DNA from 3 places in the [Bacillus] caldolyticus genome. Region 1 is predicted to be linked to each of the others. Evidence: riboswitches for the same ligand, from Rfam matches in the RefSeq annotation. Region 1 holds a riboswitch; each other region holds the start of a gene.

What was found. A riboswitch is a leader RNA that binds a small molecule or an ion and turns the genes downstream of it on or off. The one in region 1 is predicted to bind S-adenosylmethionine.
Region 2: linked by a shared signal. The riboswitch ahead of CWI35_RS06575 (bifunctional homocysteine S-methyltransferase/methylenetetrahydrofolate reductase) and the one ahead of CWI35_RS03395 (hypothetical protein) in region 1 are both predicted to bind S-adenosylmethionine.
Region 3: linked by a shared signal. The riboswitch ahead of mtnW (2,3-diketo-5-methylthiopentyl-1-phosphate enolase) and the one ahead of CWI35_RS03395 (hypothetical protein) in region 1 are both predicted to bind S-adenosylmethionine.

Annotation. Positions count from the first base shown of each region.
Region 1 is NZ_CP025074.1:647,817-650,015, forward strand. Features, by position in the region: gene CWI35_RS03385 (PaaI family thioesterase) at 1-182, opposite strand, end outside; gene CWI35_RS03390 (VOC family protein) at 363-746, opposite strand; gene CWI35_RS03395 (hypothetical protein) at 763-1,119, opposite strand; SAM riboswitch class I at 1,170-1,274, opposite strand; gene opp4A (oligopeptide ABC transporter substrate-binding protein) at 1,325-2,199, opposite strand, start outside.
Region 2 is NZ_CP025074.1:1,246,982-1,249,180, reverse strand. Features, by position in the region: gene CWI35_RS06575 (bifunctional homocysteine S-methyltransferase/methylenetetrahydrofolate reductase) at 1-859, opposite strand, end outside; SAM riboswitch class I at 931-1,032, opposite strand; gene CWI35_RS06570 (hypothetical protein) at 1,344-1,514, shown strand; gene CWI35_RS06565 (uberolysin/carnocyclin family circular bacteriocin) at 1,578-1,808, shown strand; gene CWI35_RS06560 (hypothetical protein) at 2,107-2,199, shown strand, end outside.
Region 3 is NZ_CP025074.1:1,031,028-1,033,226, reverse strand. Features, by position in the region: gene CWI35_RS05385 (pyridoxal phosphate-dependent aminotransferase) at 1-752, shown strand, start outside; SAM riboswitch class I at 837-945, shown strand; gene mtnW (2,3-diketo-5-methylthiopentyl-1-phosphate enolase) at 1,017-2,199, shown strand, end outside.

The DNA of each region.
Region 1 (2,199 bases):
CCGTACACAAACCCTGGAATCGCCGTATGTTCCGGACGCGGCGTATACACCGTCACCGTTTTGTCGCCCCGCCACCCGGTGCGGAAATGGTGGCCTTGTTCATTCAGACGCCCGCAGCCGTAGCACCAGGCGAATTCATCAGGGTAGTCGTCTTGAATCGCGTGCACGATCATTTCTTCCACGTCATCCTCCCCCTCTCTTTTTCTAGTATACCATTGAATCGAGAAGACGACGACTCCTACATGGACGGTTGTTGTCTAGCGGCAGGCAAGGCCATACGAAGAAAAATGGAACGAAGCGCCAATCGCCAGACGGCAAATTCATAGGCGGCCCAAACAGCTGGCCGCCTAGCGTGACGCCATTTATCGAGCAGGCTCGTAAAACTCGATCCATTCGCCGTCGGGCCCGAGGAAGAACAAATATTTTGCTCCGTTCGGAAGTGTCGTTATTTCTTCCCACACAAGCGGCACACCGAGCGACTGAAGCCGTTCTTTCTCCTGCTCAATGCCTTCCACCGTAAACGCCACATGGTGCACTTTTCCTTCCGTCGGCAAATCCGGATTGTATCCTTCGATCAGCTCGACAATGATCGAGCCGCCAATCCCTAAAAACGCCAATTTCATCGTGCCGTTCGTATGAATCATTTCGTCGAGCAGCTCCAAGCCGACAACATTTTGATAAAACTCTTTCGATGCTTCGATGTCTTTCACTTGAATGCCGACATGTTCAAATTTTTTGACTGCCATTCGTCCCTCTTCCTTTCTATGACTCAGTTAACCATACTGCTTGTAAATACGGCGTCATCTGCATCGGGAAAATCCCTTTTTTCCCAAGCTCTGTCCATATGTAGCGGTCAAGGGCGTACGGTCCGTCCGCCTTCCATTCGTCCGCCTCACTGTTGGTCAACAACAACGAAAAGGCTGTTCCTTGCGCTTCCCCATACAAATGAACGTATCCGTCCCCACGGTCGACATGCACCGCCGCCTTAGGGTCAAACCGGATGAGCTCCGCCTGCACACAGCGCATGACACAAACGGCGAACGCTGCGGCAGGGAGATGAGCGGCCATGCAAGCGCGGAGCGAAACCGCCTCCTCCACTGTTTCTCCTTCACCTCCCATCGACAAAAACCCCCTTCGCCTCGGAATGATGCGAAAGGGGCCATGAGCCGTTCTTATCATCCAAAGCGAAACCGCTTTGCGGGTGTTAGCACCTTGCCTGCGGCAGGTTGCTGTGGGGTCATCAAGCCCGTTCTCTCGCCCACTCTTGATAAGACGTATGCAATTTGTCTTCTATCTTATCATACATCATCAAAGGCAACAATCGTCATTGTTCGACTTCCGGTTGCTCGGACGTGACGCCGACATCTTTCCACGTCAGTTTCGAGCCCGGATCGACCGTGAAGTTGGCGACGCGGTTGTTGACGGCATAAATGGCCGAACGATACAACGTCGGGATGACCGGCACTTCTTCGTTCATCAGCTTTTGCCATTCACTGTAAATTTTCCGACGATATTCTTTGTCAAACGCCTGTTCGGAATGGCCTTTTTCCAACAGTTCATCGTTTTTCTCATTCACCCAGCGCGAGTAGTTGAACATGACGTTGCGGCCGTACAATCCGTACGGGTCGACGTCCGTTCCAGTTCCCCAAGCGGCGGCGTAGACATCCACTTTCGGATCGTCTTTTTCGACCATATCGTAGAAGGAGTTGAACTCCGCCAAGCGTCCGTCTACAAGCTGAACATCGAGGCCCACATCTTTCCAGCATTGCATATAAAATTTGGCCAGCGGTTCAGCGATGTCCCCACCGCTCATCGCCAAGAAGTTGATCTTGAATTTTTTGCCGTTTGGATCTTCGCGGAGGCCATCGCCATCCACATCTTTATATCCCGCTTCATCCAGCAATTGTTTCGCTTTTTCCGGATTGTACGTATATCCTTTGATGGAGCTGTCATGATAGCCCGGGAACGACGGCGGAATGAGCGTGTTCGCCGGGAAGCGCAAGCCATGATACAGGCGGTCAGCCACCTCTTGGTTGTTGATGGCATACGCCATCGCTTGGCGCAGTTTTTTGTTTTGGAATTTCGGATTGTCCATTACGTTTTCCTGCTTTTTCGCATCCCAATGGCCGAGTTTAAAGCCGATATAGTTGTACGCCAAATCCACTCTACCGATAAACTGAATGTTTTTCGTCCCTTTCG
Region 2 (2,199 bases), 600 kb from region 1:
CCGGCGTCCGGTCGGCGAGCGCCTTTGCCATTGCCTCAATATGTTTCGGCGTCGTGCCGCAGCACCCGCCGATCAAGCGCACCCCTTGATCGCGGAACGCTTTGGCCGCCTCTTCAAAATATTCCGCGTTCGTTTCATAGACAAGCCGGCCATCGCGGTAATCCGGGAGGCTCGCGTTCGGATACGCCGACAAAAACGCCTGCTTCGGCAGCGGCACTTCCTCGAGCGACCGAAGCATATGATATGGACCGAGACGACAGTTCAGTCCGACGACATCGGCCCCGAGCGCCTCTAGGCGGGCAAGGGCGTCCGCGAGCGGCGTGCCGTCTTGCAAAACGCCGACTTCATGGAGCGACACATGGGCGATAATCGGCAAGTCCGTCTCTTTGCGCGCGATGGCAAGCACCGTCTCCAACTCTTCCAAATCGTAATACGTCTCCAGCAGCACACCATCAACCCCTTCGGCAAGCAGCACAAACAGCTGCTCGCGAAACGTCCGTTTCACTTCTTCGAGCGTGACGACGCTTTTGTTTAACGTGCGCAGCCCTCCGATCGTTCCGAGCACGTACGCCCCCCCATTGGCTGCTTGCTTCGCCAGTCTTACAGCGGCGCGATTGATCGCCGGCACCTCGTCTTGCAAGCCGTAGCGCGCGAGTTTCACATAGTTGGCGCCGTATGTATTCGTCTGAATGACATCGGCGCCCGCCGCGATATACGCCTCGTGAATATGAACGATTTCATCTGGATTGGATAGATTCAATTCTTCAAAACAACGGTCAATGCCGTGCGAATATAGAAGCGTCCCCATCGCTCCGTCAGCGATGAGAATGCGTTCTTTCAACTCATCCAGCAATCCCACGTTCGATTCCCCCGTTTCTCCGTAGTAAAAGAAAAAAGCCTTCTATAAGAAGAAGACTTTTCATTCGCTTCTTCTTATCTTCCAGGCTGTTGCCTGTCTGGATTTAGCACCTTGGCCGCGGCCAGGTTGCTGAGGGTTCACCGGGCCAGTCCCTCCCCCTCTCTTGATAAGAATGTCCGTATGCGGTTGTTTATTTCGTCTTGACTATTACTATATAATTTAATGTATTTTTTGAAATTATTCAATACGGTGAAGCGAGGAAATTTCAAAAAGAATTTCTTGGATCAACGCTTACCTTGTACCAAGCTCTTAAAAGCATCTCTGTTTCATTTCAATAGCATGAAATATGTCGAAATATGTAAAAAAAGACAAAATTGTCGAACGATTTCTCTCTTTTTTTTTTTAGAGTCAAGGTGTATGATTAAAATGGATGATATTAACAAGGAATTTACTAGAAACCGCATCGCAGACAGGAGTGAAGTGGGTGAAACAATGGTCGTGGCCGTATTTTATTCTGATTAGCCTGCCGCTTGTTGTGTTGATTGGAGTTGCTTTTCGCCTAAAAGCGGCCAGCATGCCCATCAAAATAGGATTTATTGTATTGGTGCTGCTTTACGGCGGGGTTTATTCTCGTTTAGTGCGAAGGATGAGATAGACACAGAATGTTTTTGAAAAAAGTTTTGATCGATTATCATTTACTGGAAGGAGGTGATAGGTTATGAGTTTGCTGGCGCTTGTTGCCGGGACGCTCGGCGTGTCACAGTCAATCGCGACGACGGTTGTTTCGATTGTGTTGACCGGCTCCACTCTCATTTCTATTATTCTTGGGATCACCGCTATTTTGTCAGGTGGAGTCGACGCCATTTTGGAAATTGGGTGGTCAGCTTTTGTCGCGACGGTGAAAAAAATAGTGGCGGAACGAGGAAAAGCGGCAGCGATTGCATGGTAAAAGGCAAAACGGCAGGGGAAAAACTCCCTGCCGTTCCTAATGAGTAAATCAATGTGGGGGAAGAGAAGTGAAACTCGTATGGCTGTTATATCAACAACGACAACGAAGTAGTTTGGCCCCATTGCAGAAAAAATCGCCTTTTTCTCCGAAGATGACCATGTTCTTGGTGGAAGCGGCGAAATGGCTTGTTTCGGGGATATTGGTTGTGATCATTTGCACTCGATCATTTATCATGTTTCGTCCTTCTGCGATTATGGCGTTTCTCTTTTTTATGTCTGTCAGTCCTTTAATAGGAGTTTTGCTTGAGTCCAAAGAGGCATTGCAACGTCAATACCATTATCATTATGTGCGTCTGTCTGGGGTGCGGGATGACGAGGTATGGCGGCGATTG
Region 3 (2,199 bases), 380 kb from region 1:
TGATGCCGCTTTCTTCGGAAAACGGATTCTTACCGGATTACGAAGCCATTCCGGAGTCGGTCGCCGACCGAGCGAAGCTCATGTTTTTAAACTATCCGAACAATCCGACCGGTGCGACGGCGACAAAGGAATTTTTCGCGGAGACGGTGGCGTTTGCCGCCAAGCACGGCATTGCCGTCGTGCACGATTTCGCTTATGGAGCGATCGGCTTTGACGGCCGGAAACCGGTCAGCTTCCTGGAAGCCGATGGGGCGAAAGACGTCGGCGTCGAAATTTATACGTTTTCGAAAACATACAATATGGCCGGCTGGCGTGTGGCGTTTGCCGTCGGCAACGAGCGGATCATTCGGGCGCTTGAGCTTTTGCAGGATCATTTGTATGTCAGCTTGTTCGGCGCCATCCAGGAAGCGGCCGCCGCGGCGCTCCTTGGTCCGCAAGATTGTGTCACGGAGTTGGTCGCATTGTATGAGGCGCGCCGCAATGCGTTCATCGCTGCGCTCTGCGAGATCGGTTGGGAAGCGCCGGCGCCATATGGGTCGTTTTTCGCCTGGCTTCCGCTGCCAAAAGGCATATCATCCGCTGAGTTTGCCGACATGCTGCTTGAGCGGGCGCATGTCGCCGTCGCCCCAGGCATCGGGTTCGGCGAGCACGGCGAAGGGTATGTGCGCGTCGGCCTCTTGACCGATGAAGCGCGGCTTCGCGAAGCAGCGGAGCGGATCGGCCGCCTTGGATTGTTCGAAAAAAATTTTTGAAAAATGATTGACAACGCCAATCGGCGATGTCATAATTCAAAGTAAATTTGCCAATTGTTTGATAAGTGCATAAACGAGCAGGCTTTCTTATCAAGAGCAGGCGGAGGGACGAGCCCAATGAAGCCCGGCAACCGGCTTGGCGCGCGCCAAGCACGGTGCTAATTCTTGCAGCGGAAACGCTGAGAGATAAGAAGAGCGCCATGGATGAGTGACGCCTCTTCTTATGAAGAGGCGTTTTTATTTCGAGATTGAGAGGGATGAACGATGAGTGCAGTGATGGCAACGTATTTGCTTCATGATGAAACAGACATTCGGAAAAAGGCGGAAGGGATCGCGCTCGGCTTGACGATCGGCACGTGGACCGACTTGCCGGCGTTGGAGCAGGAGCAGCTTCGCAAACATAAAGGGGAAGTCGTCGCTATTGACGAGCTTGGCGAAAGCGAGCGGGTAAACGCCTATTTCGGCAAGCGGCTGAAGCGGGCGATCGTCAAAATCGCCTACCCGACAGTCAACTTCAGCGCCGATTTGCCGGCATTGTTGGTCACGACGTTCGGCAAGCTGTCGCTCGACGGTGAAGTGCGGCTGCTTGATTTAGAGTTTCCGGATGAATGGAAGCGACAGTTTCCTGGGCCGCGCTTTGGCATCGACGGCATTCGCGACCGAGTCGGGGTGCATAACCGCCCACTGTTGATGAGCATTTTTAAAGGCATGATCGGCCGCGATTTGGCGTACTTGACGTCGGAATTGAAAAAACAGGCGCTCGGCGGCGTTGACCTGGTCAAAGACGATGAAATTTTGTTTGACAGCGAACTTCTTCCGTTTGAAAAGCGGATCACCGAGGGCAAGGCGGCGCTTCAGGAAGTGTACGAACAAACAGGCAAGCGGACGTTGTATGCCGTCAACTTGACCGGCAAAACGTTTGCGTTAAAGGACAAAGCGAAACGAGCCGCCGAGCTTGGCGCTGATGTGCTGTTGTTTAACGTCTTCGCTTATGGGCTTGACGTGTTGCAGGCGTTGCGCGAGGATGAGGAGATTGTGGTGCCGATTATGGCTCACCCGGCGTTCAGCGGCGCTGTTACGCCGTCTGAATTTTATGGGGTGGCGCCTTCGCTTTGGCTTGGAAAGCTTTTGCGGCTCGCCGGCGCCGACTTTGTCCTGTTCCCGTCGCCGTATGGCAGCGTGGCCTTGGAGCGTGAGCAGGCGCTTGGCATCGCAAGGGCGCTCACCGACGACCAAGAGCCGTTTGCCCGGGCGTTTCCGGTGCCGTCGGCCGGCATTCACCCGGGATTGGTGCCGCTCATCATCCGCGATTTCGGCCTTGACACCATCGTCAACGCCGGCGGCGGCATTCACGGCCATCCGGACGGGGCGATCGGGGGCGGCCGGGCGTTTCGCGCGGCGATCGACGCGGTGCTGGCCGGCCGTCCGCTTCGTGAGGCGGCTGCAG